DNA from 3 places in the Oscillibacter hominis genome. Region 2 is predicted to be linked to each of the others. Evidence: riboswitches for the same ligand, from Rfam matches in the RefSeq annotation. Region 2 holds a riboswitch; each other region holds the start of a gene.

Region 1 (9,850 bases), 880 kb from region 2:
AGGTTTTCGCGCTGCTCCACCTGGGCGATCTTTGTCACCACCGTGCAGTTCTCTTTGATTTTGGCCACGGCCTCATACTCGTCAAAGGCCTCGACCACGCCGCTGACCTTGGCCCCGTCCCGGGAGATGGCGCGATATTTGAAGGTGAGCAAATCAGATCATCCCTTCGCTCAGAGATTCTTCCGGACAAAGTCCGGGTCATGGGCCGCCTGGCGGGCTGTCTCGGCGGAGATTTTCCGCTCCCGGTACAGCTTCAGCACAGCGTTGTCCATGGAGATGCCGCCCTCGGCAGCCGAGGTGGCCACTGCGCTGGCGATCTGGGGCGTCTTCCCCTCCCGGATCAGATTCCGGATAGCGTGGTTCACCACCATCAGCTCGCAGGCCGCAGCCCGGCCCTCCCCGCCGCGCAGCGGCAGCAGCTGCTGGCTGAGCACCGCCTGGAGGGTCATGGACAGCTGCATGCGGATCTGGCGCTGGCGCGCCTCAGGGAACACATCCACAATCCGGTCCACGGCGTCCGCCGCGCTGCCGGTGTGGAGCGTGGTCAGCACCAGGTGCCCGGTCTCTGCCGCCGTCAGCGCCGTCTCGATGGTCTCCAAATCCCGCATCTCGCCGATGAGCAGGATGTCCGGGTCCTCCCGCAGCGCCGAGCGCAGGCCCGCGGCATAGCTCCGGGTGTCCGGGCCCACCTCCCGCTGGTTGAATACGCACCGGTCCGGCGTGTAAAGGTATTCCACCGGGTCCTCCAAGGTGAGGACATGCTCACAACGGCTGTGGTTGATGCGGTCGATCATGGCCGCCAGCGTGGTGGACTTGCCGGAGCCCGTCTCGCCGGTGACGATCACGATTCCCCTGCGCAGCTCCGTCAGGGCGGCCACGGCAGGCGGCAGCCCCAGGGATTCCAGAGCCGGGATTTTTTCAGCAAGCAGCCGCAGCGCACCGGAGTAGCGGCCCTGCTGGCGGAAGAGGTTGATGCGGACCCGGCGGGAGGCGATGGTGGCGGCGCCGTCCCACTCGCCCGTGCGCTCCAGATCGGAAAACTGCGCGCCGGCCAGCTCCCGGGCAAGGCCTTCGCAGTCCTCCGCTGTCAGCGGCTCCTCCCCCTGAGGGCAGAGCGTCCCGTTGATGCGGAACCTGGGCGCAAGGCCACAGATCAGATGCACGTCGGACGCACCGGCCTCCGACGCGCTGCGAATCAGTTCCTCAGCTCTCATAGTCATAATCGGCGGAATTGGTGATCCGCCTTGCCTCCTCAATGGTAGTGACGCCCTCCAGCACCAGGCGGCGGCAGTTGTCCGCAAGGGAGGTGAACTTCCCCTCCCGCCGGACCAGCGCGGCCAGCTCCTCCCGTCCGATACCGTCGGAAATGGCACTTCGCAGCTTCCGGTCCACTACCAGGAGCTCAAATACGCCGGTGCGGCCCCGGTAGCCTGTGCCAAAGCAGGCGGGGCAGCCCTTGCCCCGGCAGAATCTATGTTCCGTGTCCGGCGGAAGGCCCATGTCCGCCAACTCCTCCTCCGAGGGCTGGTATTCCTCCCTGCACTCCGGACAGATCCGGCGCACCAGCCGCTGGGAGATCACGCCGCTCAGGGCGCTGGCGATGAGGTAGGGCTCCACGCCGATGTCCAAAAGCCGCTCCACCGTGGAGATGGCGTCGTTGGTGTGGATGGTGGAAAGCACCAGGTGGCCGGTGAGGGCGGCGCGCATGGCGATCTGGGCGGTCTCGCCGTCCCGGATTTCGCCCACGGCGATGATATCCGGGTCCTGGCGCAAAATGGCCCTCAGCCCTCCGGCAAAGGTCATGCCGGTCTTTTCGTTGATCTGCACCTGATTGATGCCGGCGATGTTGTACTCCACCGGGTCCTCCAGCGTCACCAGGTTCACCTGCTCCGTATTCAGCTCCCGGATCATGGTGTACATGGTGGAGGATTTTCCAGACCCGGTGGGGCCCACGATCAGGATGACGCCGCTGTTCTGGCGGAGCAGCCGCTCGTATTTCCCCAGGTCTTCCCCGGTGAGGCCGATCCGGCTTTTGTCCAGAAGCCGGGCGCTTTTATCCAACAGGCGGATGACAAACTTCTCTCCGTAGATGGTGGGCAGGGTGGACATGCGCAGGTCCACGTCCGACTGCTTGATGCGTACATTGGCCCGCCCATCCTGGGGCACCTTGCGCTCGGTGATGTCCATGCCCCCCATGATCTTCAGCCGGGAGATCACCGACGACTGCAGCGCCTTTGGCACCGACATCACGGCGCGCATCAGCCCGTCGATGCGCATGCGCACCCTTAGCTCGCCCTCCTCCGGCTCCAGGTGGATGTCGCTGGCCCGCTCCGAGATGGCCCGCTCAATGATGGAGTTCACCAGCCGGACAGTGGGCGCCGAGCGGGCGTCGTCCCCAATCTCATTGGCCTGGAAGGGATCCGGCCCCCGTCCCCCCTCCGACGTGCGCATCTCCCGTTGCATCTCCTCGATGGCCCGGGCTGCGCCCTCGTTGCCATAGAGGGAGGCAATGGCCCGGCTCACCGCCTCGGAGGTCGCGATCATGGGCACCACGCGATGGCGGGTGGCGGTCTTGACCTCCTCGATGGCCATGAAGTTCAGCGGGTCGGTCATAGCGATGTAAAGTGTGTTCTGATTGAGCCGAACCGGGACCAGGGCGTACTTTTTTGCGATTCCACGGGGGAGTGCCTCCGCCATCTGGGGCGGTATGCTGATCTGGCTCAGGTCGATGAACTCCACACCCAGCTGCATCTCCAGCGCCTCAATGAACTGCTGCTCCGTGATCACATGTTCGGCGATCAGCTCCTCGCCCAGCCGCCGCTTTGTCTTTTTCTGGTTCTCCAGTGCGGCGGACAGCTGCTCGTCGGTGATGAGGTTCACAGACTTGAGCAGGTCCCCCAGTCTCGTATACGCCATGGCCCTACGCTCCTTTATTCCCACCGCACCGCAGTGTGCGGAAGCAAAACTCGATTTCTCTTGAGATTCCCTCGGAGGCAATGGTATAGCTTCCGCGGAAGACCCCGTCTTCATACGAGAGAGTAAACCCGGAAAGCTCCAAATTGGAATAGGCTCCGTCGCTGATCAGCGGCGTGATCCTGAGCCCCTCGGCATCCTCGTCAAGGGGAGAGGGATTGATGCAGAGCTTCCCCTCCTTCAGGAACAGCCGTCCCCCGGAGACGCCGTAGTCCGGGTTGGTAAAGCGGTCCTCCCGCTCCCATGCGGCGTAGCGCAGCACATCGCCCAGCGCCGTATCCACCGTGTCGGCCAGCGTGGCGCTCTCCGCGTCAAAGAGGGAGATGCGGTAGGTATCCGATGCGGAGGCAAGGCCCAGCGACATGGTGGCAATCAGGATCACCAATATCGCCACGGCGGCCAGCGTCTCCACCAGGGTAAAGCCCCTGCTTCTTCTCATCTCACCGCCCCTCCTTCACAAGGGAATAGGAGGTCAGCTTGCCCTCGCCGCCCGCCACACGGACTTCATAGGTCTCCTCCCGCCCGCTGCCGCGGATGGACACCTGTCCCGGCGACGACCGGCTCTCCTCACAGAGCTCAGCAATGTTCCGCTCCGCGCGGAACGCATCTTCTCGCACTCTGACAGAGTGGTTGAGCTGGATTCCGCTCAGGCACATCCGCACCATCATCAGGCTGGCCAGCGTCACCAGCAGAATCGCCGTCAGCGTCTCCACCAGCGTCTCGCCCCGGCTGCAGCGTTTACCCACTCTTGGCACCCCCTTTGGAAATGGTGCCGCCGTCCCACACGATCGCCGTGGTTTCGGTGGTGGTGTATACGTCATAGGTCTCCGTCACCGAAACTTCCTCCCCATCCTCGTTGACCTCCGTGGTCTCATGGGAGCAGGAGGAGGTCTCCCTGGCCTCCGAGTGGGTCAGCGTGGCCTCAAAGGTCAGGGTCATCACATAGTCGGAGCTGTCTGTGGTGAGGGTGAACACCGCCCGGTAGGCGTCGTCCATCTCAAGGCCCGCGTGGACCTCCTCCATATGCTCGGCGCTGACGGTGTAGCCGCCGCCCCCTGTCCGGCCGCAGAATACCGGCCAGGCAGCGTCAGTGAGGAAGTTGCTGTCACCCACGAGGCTGTCGCAGCGCCCGGCGGTATCCTCCTCCCGGCCGCAGGTATACTCCGTGCGGCTGATCCAGCCGCTGCACTCCGATCCGGCCAGCGTCTCCTGAAGGAGCCGCGCCGCGGAGCTCAGGGAGAGGTAGGCCTGTTCCCGTGCCCGACGGTCCTTGAGCCGGGAGGCACTGGCGGTGGCCGACCCCAACACCACCGATCCCACAAGTACGAAGATGAGGCAGACGCCAAGGGCCAGCAGCAGCGACGCGCCACGCCGGCTATGCAGTTTTGACTTGGCGCAGCCCATGTGGTCTCCCCTTTTATCCGATGAATTTCACTGTTGGTTCTTTGCTGGAATCATAGCCGATCCGGAACCGGTAAGAGGTCTTCCCATCCGAGAGCACAAGGTCCGTGGTATCCTTGGCGCCATTGATGATCTCCGGATCGCTGATGAGGTAGAGGTTCATTCCCGGCGGCGCAAGCTCCGGCATCTTGTTGAGCGCGCTCAGGTTCATGCGGACCGTGCCGCCCCGGCTGCTGGTATAGGTGACCGTCCACTCCGATCCGTCCATCCGTCCGCTGAGCAGGATGCCATAGCCCAGAGGGTGCCAGTTTTTCTCCCGCACCGGCCACTGGGACGCCGGTTCTCCATCCAGCCCGATGCTCAGGCCCACGATCTCGGAGTTCCCGTCCGGCCCGCCTGCGCTGTTTTCCCCGCAGAGGATCACAGCCCCCAGATCTCCGGCGGCAATCTGCTCACTGCTCAAAGGCCAGTCTCCCCAGTGGTCCAGGGCAGAGAGCCGCGGATAGGGATAGGCTTTCCCCTGAAGCTCCTGCGCCCAGGGATGGCTCTGCTCCACCGCCGTGTCCAGTGTCCAGGGCCCCGCCATGCGCAGCACCCTCAGTTCGGCCAGCGTGATGGGCTGGCCCACGCCGCCCTGAAGTGCATCGTTGTATCCCGGCCCATAGCCCCACAAGCACGCTTCCGCCGTACCTAAGGGAGCCACTCCGTACTGCCAGGAGCCGCCTTTGATCTCCGCCACGCTGTAGCAGCGCTCCGCACGAAGGCTGCCTCCGGTCACGGCGGCGATTCCCGCGGCGGTGTTTCTTGCCGTTACGGAGCCCGCGGCGTAGCAGTCTGTGATGGTGCCCCCTGTGCAGACCAGGGCGCCCGCGCTGCCGCGCTCCGCCGTCACCGTACAGTTTGCATAGGAAGAGGCGATGGTGCCGCTGTTTTCCACCACCAGCCCCGCCGCATTCCCCAAGCCCGAGGACACGGTTCCCGCCGCATAGCAGCCGGAAACCGATCCGCCGCTGCGGAAGATCAGTCCGCCGGAGGCTCCCTGGCCCTCCACATCGCACCGGGCCCAGGAGTCGATCACGTAGCCGCTGTTCAAAGAGACCAGTGCAGCGGCGGAGTCGCTTCCCGTCCCGGTGATGCTTCCCGTAACGCCGCAGCGCTCCACCCATCCGGTGTTGCTGTTTACCAGCGCAGCGCAGGCATCCAGCTGCCGGATATCCACCTCCTCCAGCAGGAGGTTTCGCAGCGTGCCGTTGTTCCAGAGGAACAGCGTATCCTGTAGGCCCGTGATCCGGTTGCCTCCTCCGTCCACCGTGCAGCCCAAATAGTTGTCGATCCGCGCCGTGGAAGCTCTGGCCTCAATGTCGTGGGTCTGCCGAAAGTTCCACCAGCTTCCGGCGTGGCCGCCGATGTTCTCCAGGTGCTCCGCCGTGCGAAGCTGGAAGGGCTCCTGCTCAGAGGGATAGAGGGTGTCCAGGGACAGCGCCGCTCCAAAATAGAGATTGAAGGTCAAGGTGCGTCCGGTCTTCGTCTCATAGACCGCCTTCCCAGGCAGCAGCAGTGGGCTGAGAAGCTCCTGCCCCCTGTCGCTGAGGGGGTGCAGGTCGCCGCTTGCCCCGCCCCATACCACCGCGACCGAAGGGTTCAAAACCGCGTCGCCGTATCCCTGGAACCATCCGTCCGCCGATTCACCCCTCAGCAAGAGAACGCCGTAACCGGCCTCCGCAATGGACTTCTCATTCCCGGCAAGGCTGTCTTTCAGCGTGTTTTCCCGGTCATATCCATAAAAGCCCCAGGAACCATCACCATACCGCTCATAATAGCAAAGGCCATAAGGCAGTTCCCACTCCACAGGGGCTTCCGTCTCCAGAGGCCAGTCGCCGTAGTGGTCCGACGTCACCATGGGGAAGGGGAATGCCAGCCCCCGCAGTTCGTGGCTGTGGGGATGGCTGTTGCGCACGCTGTTGTCCGCCCGCTCCAACTCCCCATAGGAGGCTGCCGTCAATCCGGCCTGACCGGCTTGGGGGAGGTCATCGTTATAGCCGCTCTGAACCAGGTAGACACATCCGCTTGCACTCAGCGCGCCCTTTCCGAAAAATGCGCCGGAGGCGGTTTGAGCCGTCACCTTGCCGTAGACACGGCAGTCGACACACCGAACCGTGCCGCCTGCATTGCCGATGGCGCCGCCGGCCTGGTCCTCCTCCGCCCGCTGGGCGGTGACCGGGGCGCTGAGCGCGGCGGTCACGGAGGCCGTGGTATAGCACTCCCTGAGTTCCAGTACTCCGCCTGCGCTGCAAAGCCCCGTCAGGCCGCCCACCCTTGAGTTGCCGGTGACCGAACCCGAGGCATAGGAACGCTCCACATGCAAGCCGCCGTCCACCTGGCCCACCAGGCCGCCGACGTACCAGTTTCCGGTGACGTCTATTGCCGAAAAGGAGTCTTTTATCCGCAGTGTGCCGCTTTCGCACCGGCCCGCCAGGCCGCCCACAGCGCTGCCCCGGGCCGTCACAGAACCGGAACTCCCCTGCCAGACGCCGCAGTTTTCCACCGCCGACTCCCCGCCGATGCTGCCGGCCAAGGCTCCCGCGTAACTCCCGGCGGCACTGACAGCCACATCCTTCATCCGCACATTGCGCACGGTGCACCCCCGCAGGGAACTGAACAACCCCACAGAGTCAGCGCCGGCGATCCGAAACCCCTCCAAAAGGTTCCCGCAGCCGTCATAGCTGGTGCCGCCGCTGAAGAGGGGCTCATTTACAATGGGGGAAAAGACGGACAGCGGCCGTTCCCCCGACGATGCGCCGGGCATCACAAGCTCCTGCCAATTGTCCGGGGCAAAAGCGATGTCCGCCGTCTGGCGGATGCTGGTTCCGGCCCGGCCCTCATAGCAGTCGCCGCGCAGGTTGTTCAAATGGCGCAGGCAGGCCACGTCCAACTCCACAGCGCCCTCCGCCTCCCGCTTCTGCGCAAAAAGGCTGTTCACCGCGATCCAGGTCTCGCCCCGCAGGACCTCTTCTTTTCCACTGTAGGTGATGACCGCCGTCACGGTCAGGTTGTCGCCCGGCGTCAAACGCCCCTCGGTGAGCTCCGCAAAATGCTCTCCCTGCCGCAGGCTGTCCAACAGCAGCCTCGTGGTCACCTCTCCCGTGGCAAGCACGCTGAACTCCGCGTCGCCGCCCGTGTAGCTGCGGCTCCAGCGGTGATCCGCCGCTCCGGACTCGTCGGCCACGGTGATCGTCAGCGTCAAATTCCTCTGGTCAATCACCGCCTCTTTCAGGCCGGCACAGTGAAACACTATGTAAAGATCCTCGCTGTTCACTGCCTCCAGCGTGGGCTTGAGCGCCGGGTTCTCCCCGGCGGCAGCAGCGGAAAAGCCGCCGTAATAGCCGATCTCCACCGCTTTGCGGTCCTCCCTGCTGCGGCTGGACAGGGCGGTGACCTCCGAATAGCGCAGCGGCCGCTCAGCATAAAAAAGCCCGTACAGGCTGCCGCCGGCCGGGTCCAACTCCAGCAGGAAGCTGCCCTCCGGTGCCAGCGTAGAAAGGGTCAGGCAGGCGTCGGGAAAGAGCTCCTCCGCCTGGGAGGAAGGGATGTAATAGAGTCCGGTCCAGGTGTCGTCCTCCGCATCCTGGGGCTTTGCTCCCAAAACCTCCAGGCTCTGCTCCGGCGTCAGGGCCGCCTGGAGGTCCGGCAGGGTGCCTGTGGCCTTTCGGACGGTCAGCTCATTCTGCACGGTGAGATACAGAGAACGGGCGGTGTCGTCCAGCTCCCGAAGCTTCAGGCTCTGGCGCAGTGTGAGCACGGATGGAATCGCGATGGACGCCAATACAACGACCAGCACAACGGCCAACAGCGCCTCCTGAAGGGTGAAGCCGCGATTTTCCCGATTGCCCATTGCTGCTTCCCTCCCACAAGCGTACGCCAACCACCCCGGCCGAAGTAAAAAACTGCCGCTGTTGAGTTGCAGCGACAGTTTTAACACGGTTTCACATCAATACAGGGAAAAATTAAAGTTCCCCAATTTCTGTGTTGCAGCTGGCTGTCGTAGATGTCTGACGATCCTATAGCTTTGCGTCGCCGGCTTTCGCCGGGTTTGCCCTACACATGGGTTTATGTTACCACGCAGGCTTTGAAATTTCAACTTAAATCTCTTGTTTCTTCTTTATTTTACAGCATTTCCCACGGCTCCATCCATGAAGATCACCCGATCTCACAGCCTCACTGCCCTTTATCACGGGGAAGCCCATAGAGATCGTGGGCCCAGCGGAGGATTTTTTCCTGGCAGGCGATCAGCCCCTCCCCCCGCAAAAGCTCCCGGAACAGGTCGTCGGCATCCATCTGTCCCTCCGACGCGTCGTGAAACTCCGACTCTGACATCTCCGGCACTTCCTTGATTCCCAGCGCGTCCACAAGCTCCAACAGCGTCAGTCTGGTCATATTGTCCCTCCCTTACATCATGCTCCTATTTTGGCTCAAGATGGGAAAACTATGCAAAAAAATCCCTCCCCGGAGGGAGGGATGTCTATTCGATCTGATCCAGTAAAAATGCGATGGCAAACCCGCCGAAAAAGCACACCGCCGCCCCAAGGGCCTCTCCGGCGCCTGTATAGGCCGTGGGGATGATCATGACTGTGGAGGCAATGACGATCCCCACCACCCCATGAAACGCCACCGAGTAATGGGCGCGGAACAGATAGCTCATCAGCCTGGACAGCAGCGCCACCGTCACCACCAATCCCGGAATCCAGGCGGTCATCACCACGATGTCCAGATTGGAGATACCCTCTGTCAGATGCTGGTAGAGCCCCAGGGACATCAGGATGGAGGCCGTGGTCATGCCGGGGATCACAATGCCCAGTCCCCAGAGGAATCCGCAGAAGGTGTACCACCAGAAGTTAGGCTCCACCTGCACGGTGGCAACATGGCCCACATAATAAAGCCCTGCCCCCATGGCAAGGGCACAGACTGTCAACGCCGCCCAGGAGGGCCATCCGCGGCCCTCCTTTCCCGCCTCCCGGAAAAGCGAGGGCATGGTGCCCACGATCAAACCGATAAAAAGCCAGGTGGCCAGCAGCTCCGAGGCGCTGAACAAGACGGCAATCAGCTTGGCAAAGCCGAAAAAGCCCAGCACCCAGCCCATCGCCACGGGCACGAACATCCGCCAGTATTTGCTCAGCCCCCGCTTGGGGTGGGTCAGAATTTCCATCATGGGGCGGTAGTAGCCAAACACCACGCACAGCACGCCGCCGCTGACGCCCGGCAAAATCGCGCCGCCGCCCATCAGTGCGCCGCAAATCAGCCCAAGAACCCAGTTTTTTTTCTCTTCCCTGTCGCTCATAGCGCGCCTTCCCAACGTATGATCTGTTTGTCCAGAAGTATAACAGGTTTTTTCACAAGTTTCAATTCCACTGCTGAAGAATGCGGCCCCGCCCTGCTTTTTTCTTTATTTTGTACAGAATCAAATATTTTGTACAAATCC
Region 2 (9,850 bases):
CACGGCGGATTACCTCTCCGCGCTGCGCTCCTGCCTGCGCCAGGCGCCGGACGTGATCCTGCTGGGAGAGATGCGGGACTATGAGACCATCCGCACCGCCATGACCGCCGCAGAGACAGGGCATCTGGTCATCACTACTCTGCATACCCAGGGGGCGGTGAGCACCATCGACCGGATCATCGACATTTTCCCGCCGGCCCAGCAGGCCCAGGTCCGCACGCAGCTTTCCATGGTGCTGCACTCGGTGATCTCCCAGCAGCTGCTCCCGGGGAGTAAGGGCGGCCGGGTACCGGCCATGGAGGTCATGCGGGTCAACGGCGCCATCCGCAACATGATCCGTGACAGCAAGAACTACCAGATCGACAACGTGATACAGACTTCCTCCGCGGAGGGGATGATCTCCATGGATCAGGCGATCTGGAAGCTCTGCCAGGAGGGGGCCATCGGCGCAGAGACGGCGGCGGACTACGCCGTGAACCCGGAGCAGATGCGCCGCCGGCTGGCTCAGGGGAACTGAATAGAAAAAGCGGAGTCCCAATCCGGCTTTGCGTTTCCAGCAAAATAATCATGCAAAAGCACCCAATTCTGGGTGCTTTTGCCCTTTTGTATCAACATAAGGACGAGCAATCAAGCTTCCAAAAGGTGGTATATGACATGGGAGGAAACCTTGCAAAATACTAAGAAATACTGTATAATTAGAAAAAATTGACAGGAAAGAAAACCGAGCGGGTGTCGCTCGGTCCTTTGGTATGTACCAAAGGACAATACGCTCTGAATAGATACAACATAAAAGGAGACAAACCTATGGAAAAGTCAAGGAGATACTTATCAATTTTGCTGGCTGCAATCATTTGCATCGGCCTTTTTCCCGTGACAGGCCAGGCCTATGACATTGGAGTGCCAGGGCTTCCATCTATTGGTGTCGATGGTGAAGAGCTGGCAGCGGGCATCTACTATTTCTATCAAAACAAAACGTTGGTGACCGAAGGGGCAGACAATTCGAACTATCATATTTATTACGATGAGGAAGCCTCTAAGCTGACCCTGAACAATGTGACCATTGATGGGCATGTCCTCGTCCCCGGGGGGACTACGATCGAAATCATCGGCACGGTCTCCATTGATGGAGGCACTGGGATTCAATCTACTTCCGACGGTGACGTCACCGTGACCGGAGAGGATTCCGCAATCCTTACCGTCACTACCCAAACTGAGGGTATCCTGATTCCTGACGAATTTTCTGGAACGATCGAATTATCGGGCGGCATCACTGTGACGATGAATTGCGGTGCTTATGCAATCAACAATTGCAAAGAGAAAGATGGCGGCGTAAAGGTTGGGGGATCCGTTAACCTGACATCCACCGGTTCCCAGCCGGCGATTGGCACGGACGCCGGGGACATTATGATTTGTGACCAGGCACAAATCGCGGCAAATAGCCAGATTAGCACATCTAAGGGGAATATTTACATTCAGGACAATGCTGTTGTAACTGTTGACACAGCGGGAATCGCGATTTCCGCCGGCTATGGGGATAAGATTGAGATCACAGATGCTGCGCGGGTCACGGCAAAGGGCAGCACAGGCATCAATGCATTTTCCGGAAGCCTGTTGGTGGATAAGAAGGCCACATTGTGTGCAACTGCTACTGGAAAGGACACTGCCGCGATAAGCATAGGTCTGCCGGGCGACACGATCCCGCAAACGGTCCAGATCAATGGGACTGTGGATGCGACGGGTTTTGTGGGGATCGGGGTAAATAATAAAGACAGCGGGATTGTCATAGACGGTGGGACTGCTGCCATCAACTCCAAGCTCGCCGGCCTTTATCTTAGAGATCAGACTGGCACCGCCTCAATCACCAATGGGGCAGATGTTTCAATTACATCTGAGCAGTTTGGGGTTTTCATGGCTGAAGGCGCTGCGAGTCCAGAAATTGAAAACAGCACGATAACAATATCCTCAGGGGAAAAGGCGTTCCTGAGAACTGTTCCCACATTTGGCTATGATGTGTGCCAAAGAAACTGGGCCGGTGACAGCGAGGATACTGCAACTGCTGTAGCGACAAAAGACCTGACGAATGGATTTGCTGCAAGCAAATACCTCAAGGTCATGCCCGCTGCACATACCGGCGGGACAGCGACCCACACGGACCGTGCAATTTGTGAAAACTGCGGGCAAGCTTATGGCGAATTGGCCCATGAGTTCAGCAGCGCCTGGACATCGGATGCAAGCGGGCATTGGCACGCATGCACTTGCGGAGCAAAAGCGGATGCAGCTGCCCATACCCCTGGCGCCGCAGCGACAGGAACTACCCCGCAGACCTGTACGGTATGTGGATATGTCATAGCTCCGGCAACTGGCGGGCACCAGGGCGGAGGCTCCGGTGGAGGGGGCAATCATGTTGTCATATCCTTTGACACAAACGGCGGCGATGACATCAAGAACATAAATAAGAATTTTGGCTCAAGCCTCGATTTAAGTGACTACACCCCTATGCGGGATGGATACATTTTCCAGGGGTGGTATTTGGATCAGGAGATGACTAAACCGGCTGATGATGTGAAGCTGACGAACGATACCAAGATTTATGCCAAGTGGGAATGGGATAACCCCTTTGGCGATATCAGCAAGGAGGAGTGGTTCTACAGCACTGTGGAGTTCGTTTACACGAGCGACCTGATGAAGGGGACTGATATTGGCCAGTTCAGCCCCAACAGCTCGACAACTCGTGGGCAGATAGCGGCCATCCTCTGGAGGCTGGCGGGCAGCCCCGATGCGTCCGGAGGCGATTTTGCGGATGTGGCGAGCGAAACATATTATGCCGAGGCCGTCCGCTGGGCAGACAGTGAGGGGATTGTGAACGGCTATGGAAATGACCTTTTCGGCCCGGACGACCCCATCACCCGTGAGCAGTTCGCCGTAATGCTTTACAACTACGCCGGGAAACCGGCTGCCCCCAATGAGGACTTGGCCTTCAGGGACTGGGAGCAGGGCAGCGACTACGCGCAGGACGCCCTGCGCTGGGCTGTGAGCGAGGGTATTATCTCCGGCAAGCCTGGCAACATCCTTGATCCCCGGGGACAAGCCACCCGTGCCCAGGTGGCAGTTATGCTTCAGCGGTTCCTTGAAAAGTAACGGGCCGGGCACCATCTGCTGTAAATTGAAAAAAGACTCGGATAGAGCGGGCGGACAGAACTGTTTGCCCGCTCTATCCATAGTTTGGCTGCAGTTCCATCAGAGGAGGCTGATGGCTCTGGTTATGCGGAAAAGATCGGAGAATGTACCCATTTTTGTAACGGTGATCAGATAGAATAGGCAAAACAACCGGCAGAGCGGGCTGCCCCATAAGCCCCTCAGCCCGGTAACGGAAAAACTTGTTTCTGGAAAGAGAAAATGTAAAAATAATTTCAAAATGTATCCAGATGTGTAACCGACGGCGTGTAGACTGGGTACACAAGAGCAGAAAGGAGGCGGCATATGCACAGGGTACTGGCAAACGAATACCATACTACTGTCGTATGCATCGACTCTTATCAGGACAGGATCCTGCGGGGGCGGCTGTATAACCTGATGCTGGATGGGTCGGTTCCCTTCCATGGGTTCATTGAATTCCTCATGGCCATGGAGACGATCCTGGATCAGATGAACTTCCCACAGCCATTTACCGCAGAGCGCTCCTTCCGGCCAGTGGACAAAACGCTCCCCCAGGTGCGGACGGAAAATATGGAGCAGCGGGGCCAGGCGGCTACCTTCTCCATCAAAGTGATTTTCCGTCAAAACGCCAGCTGGCAGGGAACCGTTGCATGGCTGGAGGAAGGGCGGGAAGAGAGCTTTCGCAGCGTATTGGAGCTCAGTATGCTGCTCAACAGCGCCCTGACTGATGCGGGACAAAGCGATGAATACGAACTGAGAAAGACATCCCCACCTGTTTGACCTGGCATGGACAGCACGCAGGTCATTGAGAAAAATGTGTCAGCAACAGAAATATCTGAAACGGCAAACCGCCCGAAAGAGCGGGACGCAAAGTTTGGAGGCTAAAGCCCGCCATCCGGGGGCCATGCCTGTCCGGCCGCCACATATTTCGATCTCAATAAGAAATGAAGGGAGAACGAAATTATGGCAACAACAAGGAAGCGGCTTTTGTCGCTGGTGATGGCAGTGATTATGGCGTTCAGCCTGCTGCCCATCAGTGTGCTGGCCGCAAATGAGAGCGATGTCAAAAAACAGACTACGGAGCAGATCGTCAACAAGGGAGGAACCTCCTATTACATGGCGAACGGCTCCGACGGCAGCGCATCCAACTACGATGTGTCCGTCACCAAGGAATTGACGGCCACCGGAGTGGAAAATGAGTTCAACGTGAAGGTGAACGTCACCTATAAGAACGCAACCACCACCACCCAGAGCGCCGACGCGGCGACCACGCTGATCATCGATACCTCCGGCTCGATGGACTACTGCGCCGAGTGCGGACAAAACAGCATGGAAGAGCACACAGAGTGGCACCAATACTGCCCCGACGGCAGCGGTAAGGAGTATGTCCGGGGAGAGTGGGTTTCTACCAGCAAATACAATGGTTATTATGCCTGTGCCAACTGCGGCAAAAGAGAACGCAATCACAATTCGGAGTTAGTTACCACCTATGAATGCAGCGACTGCGGCAGCACCCAGTCCCGGATCATGGCGGCCCAGGCGGCGGCCTGCGCCTTCCTGGACAGCTATGCCTCCGGCGCACAGGCGGGCACCCACCGCTATGTGTCTCTGGTGACCTTTGCACAGAGTGCAAATTCCCGGGATCTGGACACGCAGACCAGCGGCAAACAGTATTGGGTGGACGTTACCGACGCCACCGCACTGCAGCGGGCCAAGGACGTGATCAACGGCCTGAGCGCCAGTGGCGGCACCAACACCAGCGGCGGCGTGATGCTGGCCAACAACCTGTTCACCCAGAAAAGCGTGAACAGCCAGGTCGCGGGCATTGACAACAAGTTTGCCGTGCTGCTGACCGACGGCCAGCCTACTTACCGCAGAGACGCCAGCAGCAATGATGTGGATTCAATTTCTAAAGACGGCGGAAATGGCTCTGAAACAAGCAGCTCCAACAGCCGGGCGGTAGAGAATACCTGCAAAACTCTGGTGAACTCCACCGGCGTGGACCTGTTCGCCATCTCTTATGGTTTGAGCGGCAACATTGTCAATGGCAGCGGCACGACCAAGACCATCACCAGCTGGCTGCAGGACGACTGTTATGTGGGGAAGCGTCCGGCCGACGATCCCACAAACCCCAATCGGAGCGACGTGTTCATGGCCGGCAATTCGGCGGCTCTGAACAGCGCCTTTTCCTCCATTCTCAACAGTATCGAGCAAAGCGGTTCCACCGGTGAGGCGGCGGGCGATATCGTCTCCGGCGGAGCCGTGGAAACCAAGGATAAGTGCATCGGCTTTGTCCAGTTCACCAGCGCCAACGGCGCCACGCAGGCCGATGGTGAGATTGTCTGGAACCTGGCCGGAGCCGCCAAGGATACCACCGGCGTGCCCGAGGGCTACACCTCCTACACCATGACCTACAAGGTGCGCCTGGACAACACCCAGGACGGCTTTGTGGAGGGAGAGGAGTACTCCGCCGGCGCGGCCTCCTTCACCTATCAGGACGCCAGTACCGGTAACGAGTACACCAAGACTTCCCCCGCCCCCATCGTGAAGGGCTATTTGGGCAGCCTGGTCTTCAACAAGGTGTCTCATCACACCGTGAACGGCAAGCAGCTGCTTCTGCCTGGTGCAAAGTTCACCCTGACCAGCACCAGCACCAATCCGTCCATCGTCCGTGAAGCCACCTCCTCCGCGGAGGAGGGCCACAAGGGCGAGGTGCTGTTCGATGAGACCATCCCCTCCGGCTATACCTATACCATGAAAGAGTTCCCGGCTCCCGAGGGTTATGTGGCCAACGACAGTGAGTGGGCCGTGACCGTCAACTACGGCGAGGTCACCATCACCTCGGTGAAGGGCGACGCCCTGAGCGATGGCGGCAGCGTGGTCAACAAGCTGGCGCAGACCTACAAGGACCTCACCCTCACCAAGAGCTGGTATATGCCCGCCAATCCCCAGGGCGGCGAGTCTACCACGGCCATCTACGTCAACGTGTATCAGGACGGCGGCAGCGAGGCGTTTGCCACGCTGTACCTGAACGGTTCCACGGCTACGGTAAATAACTGCGCCGACAGCAATGTCCGCGTCGCGGCCACCCAGAACACCACGACCAAATACTGGGAGTACACCCTCACCGTACCCGACAACAATCCGGAAAACGGCGGCAGCCATACCTACACCATCTCTGAACCTACGCTGACCGGCTTTGATCAGAGCGGCAGCGGTTTGGCCCTGATCAACACCGCCACCGGCAAGACCTCGATCTATGTGGAGAAGGAGTGGATCCTGCCCGAGGGCGTGGAGCTCACCCTGCCCCGCACGGTCCAGGTGGAAGTGCTGCGCAACGGCGAGAGCTTCGGCGACGGCGGCCACACCTACCTGGATGTGGACAGCAGCAAGGCCACAGGAAACACGGCTGCCTCCCTTGAGCTGGATCTCTATGATAGCAACGGCGAATACTATACCTATACCGTAAGCGAAGTCACTGCCTCCACCTATCAGCTGGTGTCCATCACCGGTGAAGGCAGCCAGGCCGAGCCTTTCGTGATTACCAACACCGTGGCCAATGAGACAGTGCCCGTAACGGTCAGCAAGACCTGGCAGGATGCAGGCGACGGCTCCAAGCGGCCCGCGTCCATCAACGTCCAGCTGCTCCAGGACGGCGCAGCCTATGGCAGCGCTGTGGAGCTGCGGGGCGAGAGCTGGAGCCACGAGTTCGGCAATTTGCCCAAGTACAGCTTCCTGGATCAGAACGGCAAAGAGACCACGGACCTGAGCAAGGTCGTCTCCGTGAAGGCCCACACTTATACGGTGCAGGAGCTGGGCAATTTTGACGGCTACACCTCCTCCGCCGAGGGCCTGACCCTCACCAACACCCGTCAGGAAACCGGTTCCATCACCGTCACCAAGTACTGGGAAGACGGCATTACCGGCGGCCACACCGGCTCGGTTGTGGTGCGGCTGAACGACGGCACCGTGTATGAAGACAAGACCCTGAACGAGGGCAACGACTGGACCGCCTCCTGGGAGAATGTGCCTCTGTTCGACGCCACCGGCAACAAGATTACCTACACGGTTTCCGAGGTCAGCGGACCTGAAAACTACGTCCCCGTCATCTCCTATGGCGACAATGACGAGACCTCCGCGGTGTTTGTGAACGGCGCGGCCTCCGTGGCCATCACCAATACCCCTGATGGCAGCGGGGAGACCACCTCCGTCACCGTGAACAAGACCTGGAACCACCCCTCCGGCTACACCGCTCCCGGCGCCACCTTTACCCTCTATCAGGAAAAGGAGGACGGCAGCGAAAAGACAGCCTATGTCTATCCCGCGGACGCCGGATGCACTAACCCCGCGGAGAACGTGACCAATACGTACACCTTCACCAACCTGCCCAAGTACTATTTTGAGCAGGATGAGGAAACCGGCGAGTCCATTGCGGTTCCCTATCGCTACACCGTGGTGGAGTCCTCCGTCACCAACGCCAATGGCGATGCTTACACCAGCAGCGTCACCACCGAAACCGGCGCGGACGGCAATGTGATTTACAACTTTGTCAACACCATCACCGGCAGCGTCTCCGTCCAGGTCAGCAAGGAGTGGATCGACCTGCTGGCAGGCAGCGACAGCAGCCGCAAAGCCCAGGCTGAACTCCAGCTGGAGCGCAGCACCGACAACGTCAACTGGGAGGCCATGACCGGCAAGACGGTGTCCACCAATGTGGATAAGACCTTTACGCCCTGGTCCGGCCTGGAAAAGTACGATGCAAGCGGCCGGCTGTACAGCTACAGAGTGACTGAGAAGGCCATCATGGGCTATGAGACTCCCGTGATCTCCGACGATCTGGACAGCTCCGCCAACTTTGAGTTCAAAGTGACCAACAAGCTGGCCCAGAGCACTACCGGCGCCTTCACCGTCACCAAGAACTGGGTGGACGGCAGCGCCGCCAACGCGGATCGTCCGGCCATCACCCTGAAACTGAAGCAGGGCACCAGCGTGTATGGCACCGTCACCGTGGCGGGCAACGGCACTGTCACTTTGGCCGACGGCAGCAAGCTGGCCGCCGATCAGGTGAGCGCCAATGTGAACACCACCAACAACAGCTGGACCGTCTACTTCAACGGACTGCCCCTCTACAACATCGGAGCTTCCTCCGTCACGGCCTATGTGTATTCCATCGAAGAGGCCAGTGTGGAGGGCTACCAGAGCTCGACCGTCAACCATGAAAACAGCAATTCCGCCCTCATCACCAACACCCTGACCCAGGGCGTGAAGGATGCGACTGTCACCAAGCTCTGGGTGGATCCCACCAACGAACATCCCGACGTGACCTTCTCTCTGAACGCCAGGCTGGCAAGCGGCGCTCCCGTGACCACCGTCGACGGGGCGGCCCTGCCCACCACCATCGTCCTGACGCAGGATGAGGAAAAGGCCAATGCGGATGACAGCGACAACATCTACCTGGCTGTGGGTGCCGGCACCAACGAGTGGAGCTACACCATTTCCGGCCTGCCCAAGTACAACGACAACCGCAGCGAGATCTTCTACACCTTTGATGAGCCCACCGCGCCCGAAGGGTATACCAAGAAGGCCCTGGAGGTGGAGGGCAAGGTTGTCCCCAACGCCTTCGTCAACACCATTGAGCAGGCCACGGTTTCCGTTGCCGGCACCAAGGCCTGGGACCGCACCGTTGAAGGCGACTACTACGTTCCCGGCACGGTTGAGGGCATCTATGTGGCCCTGTACCGCGACAACAACCAGCTGGTTCCCGAGAGTGAGCTGGCCGAGGGCGTCACCAACCCCCTGTATGTGACCAAGGGCGACGGCGACACCGATGCGCTGTGGAGCTTCTCCTTCGGTAATCTGAACAAGTATGCTGTGGACGGCGACGGCCACGAGTACTCCTACAGCGTCAGCGAGGTCTACTACGAGACCGTTGAGGGCCAGCAGGTCCTGCGCAAGGTGGAGAACAACGGCTCCATCGTCTTCGGAAACGACACCTATGACGTCACCTATGGCGAGAACAACAGCATCAGCAATACCTACAATCAGCCTCAGAAGTACTGGTACCGCGTGGACACCAGCTACACCACCGTCCAGTCCGGCACTACCATCTTCTCCTACAGCTCCGCCGGCACGGTGCAGGAGTTTGCGGGCCCCGGCACGCTGAGTGTCGATCCTGCGGACTATGCAGCGCTGAAGGGCATTCCCTTCGAGTATGTCTCTGACAACACCCGCGCCTTCATCGACGTGAAGGATGGGGAGGACACTCCGCTGGAGTTCACCGGTGATGTGTCCGTCACTGTGGATCAGATCAACCAGGTGTACGTGATCCATCTGGAGTATGTCCGTACCCTCTATAAGCTGACCACCAATTACCAGTATCTCACTCCCCAGACCATCAACGGCGAGGTCACCAGCGAGGTTTATCCCTCTACCACCGATCCTGTTCAGCAGACCGGCGAGACCACTGATGTCGAAAAGTATGTGGATCCCGGCAAGTACACCGCGACCCAGGCCTTTACCACCGAACGCAAGAGCGCTCCCGCGGGCTATGAGATCGTGAAGGTCACCCTGCGCAACGGAACCGGCGAGGTCCAGACCGTGGAAGTGAAGGACGGAAGCATCACCTTCCCCGACAGAGGAAACTTCAACAGCGCAGATGTGACCGTGACCTACTACTACGAAAAGATCACCGCGG
Region 3 (9,850 bases), 740 kb from region 2:
TGCCCTCCATGGTAAAGCCACCGATGGTTCCATCGTTGACGGTCAGGGTTCCCACGTTGGACAGTTCAGCGCCCGTAGACACCAATTGGGCCAGAGAACCGTTGTAGGTCACCGACTTGTTCTGCGCATTGATGACCGTGTTTGCGGGCAGGGAGCCCAGTGTCACGTTCGCCAGCAGCAGGATGGGCTTACCGTCTGCCTGCGCGATTGCAACGTCGATGTCCATATAGGAGGTGCCGCCCTCCACATCGGCGGCATAGGCCACGGCGCCCTCTGCCGGAGCGGCGATAGCCTTGGGATATGTTTCCTTGGTGGCCGTGTCTGTATTGGCAACCACCATGTAGGGAGCCCTTACAAAGTCCGTGACGTTGCTGTTCGCGGTATAGAAGCCGCCGGTGACCTCCACATTGGCGGGCTTATTGCTGACCAGTGTGGTATCGCTATTGTAATAGCCGCCTTCCAGACGAATATGGCCGCCCGCGTTGTCTGGGTTACCATACATTTTTACAGAGCCTGCAACAGTTACGCCGCCCGTCATCACAAGGGTACCCTTGGAATTCCAGGTGATAGAAGCTGCTGGCTTTCCGGCGTTTGCGGTGATGGAGCCGCCGTTTACCGTAAAGGTGCCGCCGGCGTTGGAAACTGCGGCATAGATGGTTTCGAATGTTCCACCGCTCATCGTACAGTCCTTCAGCAGGACGTCATTGGAGTCAAGATTGATGGCATACGTGCTGGTGCCGCCTTTCACGGTACAGTTGTTCAGGCGCACCTGATCCGCTGTACCGTTGATTGCTGCACTGCCATTGCCTGTCATTTCAAAGGTACAGTTGTTCGCGGTCAGGGAACCGCCGGAGGAAAGCTTTACTGCGGACCCTGTGGAGCCTGTCAAAGTGCAGTCCGTTATCGTTACGGGAGCACTGATTGACAATCCGTCGCTTTTCTCATAAGATACGGTGCCGTTTTTCACAGTGATTTCTGCCTTCAAAGAATACCAGCCATATTCTTTTGCAATCAGAGAGTGTCCAGCCAGTTCGAGCGTGACTGCTTTATCGATCGCCACACTGTTGTCAGATGTTGTGGCAGTGACGTCAGCCAGCAGGATAATGGTGTTGCCGTCTTCGGCCGCAGCCACGGCCTCTTTCAGCGTGGCAAATTCCTTGTCGCCAATTTTAGCCTCATTGGCGGCCTCGGTCGGCTGGTCCTGTCCGCTCTGATAGGCCGCTCCGGCCTCTGCAAGGACAGACTCAGGCTCCTGGGTCTCCTCCACCGGTTCCATAACCTCTTCAGGCTCGGCCGGGGCTTCCGGCTCCTCCGCAAATACGGCGGTGGGCAGGAGGGAGAGCGCCAGACACAGGGCAAGGAATATGCTGAGCATCTTTTTCCTCATAAAAATTGTTCCACCTTTCTTCATTTCCTCTGTTCTCTTCTGCGGGAAGGGATGTTGAAATTGTTCGATAGAATCACCTCGCATAAAAAAGAGCTTGCCGCAAGTATCATTTGGCAAGCCTCGGGTCCATCCCGGAAGTGGGCAGCTGGCTGGCATACAAATTTGATTAGCCCCTATAGCATTGCGTCCCTGCTTTTCAACAGGTTTGCCAAATATTTTTATGCGGAATGCCGGCAGACGAAAGGGAGAGACTTTACGGTCCATTTACGCTTGGTAAAAGAAAACCGCCTCTTCCGCTGGCAAAGGCGATTACAATGCATGTTCAGATATAACTTTGCCAGCCCCAAATGGGTTTGGTCACTTGGCATACTCCTTATATTGCTTTTAATTATACAGGAAACGGGAGGGAAAAGTCAATAGCGCATGGGAAATTTGGGACAAGCAGGAGAGGAGAGGCGTGCGCAAAAATCAAAAACCCCGCCCCGGAAGGTTGCTTCCGGAGCGGGGCTCCATTACGCCTGATTTAGGTCCGCGCAGGCAAAGTATTTGCGAAGCGGTCTTTGCAGCAGCGCAAACGCCACGACGCATAAGATGGCGTCGGGCAGGGCCCAGGTCATGTTGTACAGGAAGGAGTAGACCCACTCGTTGGTCATGGCCATGCCTAAAAATTCTTCCGGCATATATTCGGCCCAGACCGTGGCGCCCACCACAAAGCTGGAGAGAAAGCGCAGGAAGGTGCCGATGACGGTGCCAAGATAGATGCCGCCTTTTTTCCCGTGGAAGAATCCCGCGCCTGCACCTAAGAGCGTGTAGGCCACCAGATAATCGGCGATCATGGTGGTCCAGGAGATGGCAATGCCATTTCCCAGGAAATACTGCATCAGCCCGTAGACGAACCCAACGCCGGTGCCCCAGGCCAGGCCATAGCGGAAGCAGAAGAAGATGATGGGCACCATGGCCAGGTCGATGGAGCCGCCGCTGGGCAGGGGCTCAATCTTGATGTAGCTGAGCACCTGGGCCAGGGCCAGCATGATGGCGGCCTCGCAGAGGCATTTGACCTTTGCATTTTGCATGGGGAGACAATCCTTTCGTGAATAGAGTCCAATTCCGTAAAAAAAATCCCGCATGGCGAGCCATGGGGCGTCGCAATGCGGTCAGCATACAATATCATCGCATTCCTACGCCGGCATTACCCGGATCAGGTTCGAGGGACTGGGCGGCGATACGCCCGATCTCAGCCGGCTTGCGCCAGCGCCCCTTGGAATTGTCGCATTTACTATAACAAAGGCGAATGGATTTGTCAAGGAGGACGACTTGTGGTAAACTGTACAAAACTGCAGGGAGGGATGGAATGAACGCCTGTTTTATTTTCGGGGCCGGGACAAATTACGGCCTATACTGCCGCCCTGAGGCCGGCGACTATGTGATCGCCGCCGACGCGGGGTATCTGACCTGCCAAAAGGAGGGAATCCGCCCGGACCTGCTGATCGGGGACTTTGACTCCATGGCGGAGCCGCCGGATTTTCCCAACCGGATGCGCCTTCCGGTGGAAAAGGATGATACGGACACCATGATGGCCGCAAAGATCGGTTTGGATAAGGGCTGTAAGGTATTTTACATTTACGGTGGGACCGGAGGGAAACGCCTGGACCACACCCTGTCCAATTTGCAGATGCTGCTCTTTTTGGACGGCAGAGGGGCCCGTGGGTATCTCTATGACGACGCGTTTGTCTACACGGCCCTGTGCAATAGCTCCCTGACCATTCCCAGAGGGCCGGAGTGGGGACTTTTGTCGGTTTTTTGTTTCGGGGCGCCTGCCACCGGCGTGGGGGAAGAGGGCGTCCAGTATCCGCTGAAGGACGCGGTGCTGACGCCGGAGTTCCCCCTGGGGGTCAGCAACCACATTGTGGCGGAAGAGGCAAAGATCACCGTGACCCAGGGCAGCCTCATCGTGGGATGGGAGCTGGAAAAGGCTAAAAGTTTTTTATGAATCCAAACAAATTGGAAGCATTTTCTCTTGCAGTCCCCGGTGAGGAATAGTATAATTGGATAAAAGAGCGCGGAGGAGAGCCTCCGCATCTGGCAAAAATAACGAACAGCGCTCCGCTGGGTAAGGAGATGGACGATGGCAACATTTACCGTGAACGGCCGCGTGGTCAGCGTGGAAAAAAATCAGAAGCTGCTGCGCTATCTGAGGGATGAACTGCATTTGACGTCCGTCAAGGACGGGTGCAGCGAGGGTGCCTGCGGCACCTGCCATGTGCTGATCGACGGGAAGGCCACCAAGGCCTGCATCCCCCAGACCGACAAGTTGGAAGGCAAGGCCATCGTGACCGTGGAGGGGTTGTCGGATTTTGAAAAAGAGGTCTATACCTATGCGTTCGGCAAGGCCGGCGCGGTCCAGTGCGGCTTCTGCATCCCGGGCATGGTGATCTCCGCCAAGGCGCTGTTGGACATGAACCCCGACCCCACGGAGGAAGAGGTGGCCTACGCCATCCGCAACAACATCTGCCGGTGTACCGGGTATGTGAAGATCATTCAGGCCATTTTGCTGGCGGCGGAGGTGTTTCGGATCGGCGAGGTGCCCCGGGAAAGCCAGGAGTGGAAAGTGGGCGCCCGGGTGCCCCGCATCGACGTGCGGGAAAAGGTCACCGGCACCGGCCAGTATCCCGACGACGTCTATTTGGATGGGATGATCTATGCCAGCGCGGTCCGTTCCGCTTATCCCCGGGCCATCGTCAAGGCCATCCACACGGAGGAGGCCCGGGCACTGCCCGGGGTGGTGGGTGTCTTCACCGCCGCCGACGTGCCGGGCATCAACAAGGTGGGCCATTTGGTGAAGGATTGGGACACCATGATTGCGGTGGGGGATACAACCCACTACCTTGGCGACGCCATCGCCCTTGTGGCGGCGGAGGACCGTGAGACGCTGGAGAAGGCCAAAGCGCTGGTACAAGTGGACTATGAGGTGCTGGAGAGTGTGCGCAGCGCCGAGGAGGCCCGGGCGGAAAACGCCCCCCTGGTCCACAGGACCGGGAACCTGCTGGCCCACCGGCACATCCACCGGGGAAACGCGGCCTTCGCCATTGCCAAATCCAAACACGTGCTGACCCGGCGGTTCCACACCCCGTATACGGAACATGCCTTTCTGGAGCCGGAATGCGCCGTGGCCTACCCCGACGGGGACGGGGTCATGGTCCTCTCCAGTGACCAGGGCACCTATGACACCCAGCAGGAGACCATGCGCATGCTGGGACTTGGGCCAGATCAGGTGAAGGTCCGCAATATGCTGGTGGGCGGCGGATTCGGCGGGAAAGAGGACGTGACGGTTCAGCACCATGCCGCCCTGGTGGCCTATCTCACCAAGCGGCCGGTGAAGGTAAAGCTCAGCCGGGCAGAGAGCATTCTGATCCACCCCAAGCGCCACCCCATGGACATGGAGTTTGCGCTGGGATGCGACGAAAACGGCATCATCCAGGGCGTGGCGGCCCAGATCATCGCCGACACCGGGGCCTACGCCTCTTTGGGCGGGCCGGTGCTGGAGCGGGCCTGTACCCATGCCGCCGGGCCCTACAACTACCAGAACTTTGAGATCGACGGCTACGCCTATTACACCAACAACCCTCCGGCCGGAGCCTTCCGTGGCTTCGGTGTGACCCAGTCCTGCTTTGCCATTGAGAGCCTGCTCAATGAAATGGCGGATGTTGTGGGCATCTCCCCCTGGGAGATCCGTTACCGCAACGCCATCCGTCCCGGCCAGGAGCTGCCCAACGGCCAGATCGTGGACGAATCCACCGGACTGGTGGAGACCCTGGAGGCCATCAAGCCCTATTACGACAGCGCCAAGTACGCGGGGCTGGCCTGCGCCATGAAAAACGCCGGCGTGGGCGTGGGCATCCCGGACACCGGACGGGTCAGGCTTGCGGTCCAGGAGGGGAAGGTGCACATCTACGCTGGCGCCTCCTGCATTGGCCAGGGGCTGGGCACGGTGCTGACTCAGACCGTCTGCGGATTGCTGTCCATCCCGCCGGAGCAGGTGGTCTACGAGCATGCAAACACCTATGAGTCTCCGGATTCCGGCACCACCTCCGGCTCCCGCCAGACTCTTTTTACGGGAGAAGCCTGCCGCCGGGCCTGCGAGAGCCTGCTGAACGCAATGAAGGAAAAATCCTTGACAGAATTGGAGGGAAGGGAGTTCCGGGGCACATACCTTGGGAAAACCGACCCGCTGGGAGCGGATGTGCCCAATCCGGTGAGCCACATCGCCTACGGCTATGCCACCCAGATGTGCGAACTCAACGAAGACGGCACCATCCGTCAGATCGTGGCGGCCCACGACGTGGGCAGGGCGGTGAACCCCCTTTCGGTGGAAGGCCAGATCGAGGGCGGTGTGGTCATGTCCATGGGGTTTGCCCTGACGGAGCAGTATCCGCTAACGGACTGCAGGCCCACTGCCAAATTCGGCACCCTGGGACTTTTCCGGGCCCACCAGGTCCCGCAGATCAAGGCCATTGTGGTGGAGAAGGATGGGCTGAAGGTTGGAGGAGGAGCCATCGGCATTGGAGAGATCACCTCCATCCCCACGGCGCCGGCCATCGCCGACGCCTATTACCGCTATGACGGGAAGCGGCGCAGTGCCCTGCCTCTTGAGGACACCCCTTACAGCAGGAAGTAACTCGGTTTCAGAAAATGCTGAAGGCCGGGGAGACTGCGTCGCGGGCAGCCATCTGTCCCCGCATTGGCAAAAAAGAAACAGCTCTGCCCGCGGGGCGGTGCGTTCACGAATTCTTCCGAAGCTCCGCCAGGGCCTCCACCGTGTCCACGTCGTGGAGCTCCTCCTCCGCCACTTCCAACAGGATGAGGCTCTCCTCGTGGGCGCGGATCACCATATTGCCGCCGTGGTCCTCTGAGAGGGAGAGCAGCTCCGGGAAGAACCGGGCGGGGAAGAGGCAGGGGTTGCCCCGGACGCCGCCGTGGCCCAGGGCCGCGATGTGGTCCGGCCGCTGCAGCCACAGGCCGATCAGCGCCTCGATGCTGCTCCGCCGCAGCAGCGGCTGGTCGGACACCTGAAAGAGGACGGCGTCACAGCCGGACAGGGCCTCCAGCCCCAGCCGGATGGTGTGGCTGATGCCCCAGTCGGGGTGGGCGTTGCGGATACAGAGAAAGCCGAACTCCCTGGCCATCTCCTCTCCCTCCGGATATTGGGTCACCACGGCGACGGTGGAGAACAGCTGTCCCGGTATGCTCTCCATGGCCCGGCGCAGCAGGGTTTTGCCCTCCACTTGGGCATAGAGCTTGTTGTCGCCGAAGCGGCGGGCATTTCCCGCGGCCATGAGGACGCATCCGATTTTCCGGTCCATTGACTCCACTCCTTTCTGGAAAAAGTATACCGTTGGTAGCATTCCCGGTCAAGGCGAAAAATAGCGCTGTTCTTTTGAGAATATAATGATGTAAAATGAACCCTGTGATATAATCTGTAGAAATAGCAGAAATAAGCCTGCGTAATCATGCACTTGCGCAGCAGGTAAAGGAGGCCATAAAATGAGTACAAGTGTAGGGCAGAGCAAGGTCCGCGTGGACGCCTACGACAAGGCGGCCGGCCGGGCCAAATATACCGACGACCTGTGCGACAAAAGCGCTCTGATCGCAAAGATCCTCCATTCCACCATCGCCCACGGCCTGGTGAAGTCTGTGGACACCTCTGCGGCGGAACAGATTCCCGGCGTGGTGAAGGTGATTACCTGCCTGGACGTGCCGAACTATAAATTCCCCACCGCGGGACACCCCTGGTCCACGGACCCAGCCCATCAGGATGTGGAGGACCGGCTGCTGCTGAACCGGCATGTGCGTTACTACGGCGACGATGTGGCCGTGGTGGTGGCTGAGGATGAGGTGGCCGCCATGCAGGGCGTGCGGGCGCTTAAGGTGGAGTATGAGGAATACCCCTTTGTGCTGGATGCACAGGAGGCCATGGCCGAGGGTGCGCCTCAGGTGCAGGAGGACTTTCCCGGAAACATCCTGGCCCACACCAGCATCCGCAGGGGCGATCTGGAGAAGGCCCTTCAGGAGCCGGGCCTCATCAAGGTGGAGGGCTGGTACGATACGCCCACAGTCCAGCACTGCCACATTGAAAACCACGTCTGCTTTGCCAGCATGGAGGCCGGGCGGATCACCGTGGTGACCTCCACCCAGATCCCCCACATCGTCCGCCGGGTGGTGGGCCAGGCCCTGGGCCTTCCCTGGGGCAAGGTGCGCATTGTGAAGCCCTACATAGGCGGAGGATTCGGCAATAAGCAGGACGCGCTCTATGAGCCGCTGTGTGCCTATCTCACCACCCAGGTGGGAGGACGGCTGGTGAAACTGGAGTGCACCCGGGAGGAAACCTTTGTCTCCAACCGTGTGCGCCACGCCATCCGCACCCATATCATCTCCTGGGTGCGGCCGGACGGTGCCATTGTGGCCCGGAAGTTTGAGGCGTTTTCCAACCAGGGCGCCTACGCCTCCCACGGTCACGGCGTGGTGGCCAAAGGCATGGGGGCCTTCCCGCAGCTCTACCCCTGCGACAATGTGGAGTGCGACTGCTGGTCTGTGTACACCAACCGCCCCGCCGCAGGGGCCATGCGGGGCTATGGCATTCCCCAGGCCATGTTTGCCGGCGAGTGCCACATCGACGACATCTGCTTAAGCCTCGGCATGGACCCGCTGGAGTTCCGCCGGAAGAACCTGATGCCGGTGGGCTATGTGGACGGCTTTTCCAAAAACGAACTCTATGATGATACCTTCAACCAGTGCCTTGACCGGGCCATGGAGGTCATCGACTACCAGCAAAAGAGGAAGGACTATCAGAACCAGACCGGTCCGGTCCGCAGGGGCGTGGGCTTGGCCGTGTTCTGGTACAACACTGCCGTCTGGCCCATCTCCCTGGAGTCCTCTTCCTGCCGCATGGTGCTCAACCAGGACGGCTCGCTCCAGTTCCAGACCGGCGAAACGGAGATTGGGCAGGGCTGCGACACCGCCTACACCCAGATGGTTGCCGACGCGGTGGGCGTACCCTTTGAGGATGTCCATGTGGTCTCCTCCCAGGATACGGATGTGACGCCTTTCGGCACCGGCGCCTACGCCTCCCGCCAGACCTACATCGGCGGCTTCTCCATCATTCAGACCGGCCGGCTGCTGCGGGAGCGGATTTTGAACTATGCCCATGAGTTGACCCGGATGCCGGCTGCCACGCTGGATCTGGTGGACGGCAAGATCGTCCGCAAGGGCGATGGACGGGTTCTGATGACCTTAGGCGAGCTGGCCACGGAGGCGCTGTACTCCACCACCAACAGCCAGCACCTCACGGCGGAGTCCACCGCCCAGATCAAGTCCAATGCCTACTCCTTCGGCTGCTCCATAGCGGAGGTGGAGGTGGACATCCCGATGTGTAAAGTAAAACTGCTGAACATGGTCAATGTCCACGACTGCGGCCGGCTCATCAACCCGGCCCTGGCCGAGGCCCAGGTCCACGGCGGCATGTCCATGGCCATTGGCTATGGGCTCAGTGAGGAGCTGAAGTTTGACGCCAGGACGGGCAAGCCGCTGAACAACAACCTCTTGGACTACAAGCTGTCCACCTGCATGGACCACCCGAACCTGGAGGCCCGGTTTGTGGAGAACCTGGAGCCCACCTCGCCCTATGGCACCAAGTCCCTGGGCGAACCGCCGGCCTGCTCCGGCGCCCCGGCCATCCGCAACGCCGTCTTGCAGGCCACCGGCGTGGCCGTGGACAGATGCCCCATCACGCCCCACATCCTGTTTGAAGCGTTCAAAGAGGCCGGGCTGATTACCGATTGAAGGAGGGATGAGCCATGTATGATATGAAAGCGCTGTATGAGGCCCGGAGTGTGGCCGACGCGGTGCGGCTGCGCCAGGAGCACCCCCAGGCCCAGATCATTGCCGGCGGTTCCGACGTGCTGGTGCAGATGCGGGAGGGGAAACGTGCCGGCGCGGAGCTGATCTCCATCTACGGCCTCGACGAGCTGCGGGGCGTTACCCTGGAGGCGGACGGCACGCTGCGCATCGGAAGCCTGACCAGCTTTTCCCACATCACCCGGGATCCCCTGATCCAAACGTACATCAACGTGTTGGGCCAGGCGGTGGATCAAGTGGGCGGCCCCCAGATCCGGAACATCGGCACCATCGGCGGCAACACCTGCAACGGCGTGACCTCAGCCGACTCCGCCTCCACGCTCCTCGCCTATGAGGCCATTGTGGAGCTCACCGGCCCCGAAGGGGTGCGGCGCGTCCCCATTGAAAAGTTCTATATCAAGGCCGGGGTGGTGGACATCCGCCCCGGTGAGATTCAGACGGCCCTCCTTGTCCCAAAAGACAGCTATCAGGATACCGTCGGCCACTATATTAAGTATGCCATGCGGAGCGCCATGGACATCGCCACCCTTGGGTGCAGTGTCAACGTCCGCC

The links. A riboswitch is a leader RNA that binds a small molecule or an ion and turns the genes downstream of it on or off. The one in region 2 is predicted to bind cyclic di-GMP.
Region 1: linked by a shared signal. The riboswitch ahead of H8790_RS04245 (hypothetical protein) and the one ahead of H8790_RS08660 (Cna B-type domain-containing protein) in region 2 are both predicted to bind cyclic di-GMP.
Region 3: linked by a shared signal. The riboswitch ahead of H8790_RS04920 (S-layer homology domain-containing protein) and the one ahead of H8790_RS08660 (Cna B-type domain-containing protein) in region 2 are both predicted to bind cyclic di-GMP.

Annotation. Positions count from the first base shown of each region.
Region 1 covers NZ_CP060490.1:846,110-855,959, reverse strand. Annotated here, with positions in the region: gene H8790_RS04275 (type II secretion system F family protein) at 1-152, opposite strand, end outside; gene H8790_RS04270 (type IV pilus twitching motility protein PilT) at 171-1,214, opposite strand; gene H8790_RS04265 (GspE/PulE family protein) at 1,204-2,916, opposite strand; gene H8790_RS04260 (type II secretion system protein) at 2,921-3,412, opposite strand; gene H8790_RS04255 (type IV pilus modification PilV family protein) at 3,414-3,719, opposite strand; gene H8790_RS04250 (hypothetical protein) at 3,712-4,377, opposite strand; gene H8790_RS04245 (hypothetical protein) at 4,391-8,266, opposite strand; cyclic di-GMP riboswitch class I at 8,399-8,479, opposite strand; gene H8790_RS04240 (hypothetical protein) at 8,590-8,808, opposite strand; gene H8790_RS04235 (DUF368 domain-containing protein) at 8,894-9,709, opposite strand.
Region 2 covers NZ_CP060490.1:1,730,822-1,740,671, reverse strand. Annotated here, with positions in the region: gene H8790_RS08675 (type IV pilus twitching motility protein PilT) at 1-517, shown strand, start outside; gene H8790_RS08670 (S-layer homology domain-containing protein) at 805-3,138, shown strand; gene H8790_RS08665 (hypothetical protein) at 3,481-3,936, shown strand; cyclic di-GMP riboswitch class I at 3,989-4,080, shown strand; gene H8790_RS08660 (Cna B-type domain-containing protein) at 4,120-9,850, shown strand, end outside.
Region 3 covers NZ_CP060490.1:992,698-1,002,547, forward strand. Annotated here, with positions in the region: gene H8790_RS04920 (S-layer homology domain-containing protein) at 1-1,387, opposite strand, end outside; cyclic di-GMP riboswitch class I at 1,525-1,607, opposite strand; gene H8790_RS04925 (energy-coupled thiamine transporter ThiT) at 1,900-2,460, opposite strand; TPP riboswitch at 2,546-2,656, opposite strand; gene H8790_RS04930 (thiamine diphosphokinase) at 2,739-3,377, shown strand; gene xdh (selenium-dependent xanthine dehydrogenase) at 3,513-6,062, shown strand; gene H8790_RS04940 (nucleotidyltransferase family protein) at 6,166-6,747, opposite strand; gene xdhA (xanthine dehydrogenase subunit XdhA) at 6,929-9,223, shown strand; gene xdhB (xanthine dehydrogenase subunit XdhB) at 9,238-9,850, shown strand, end outside.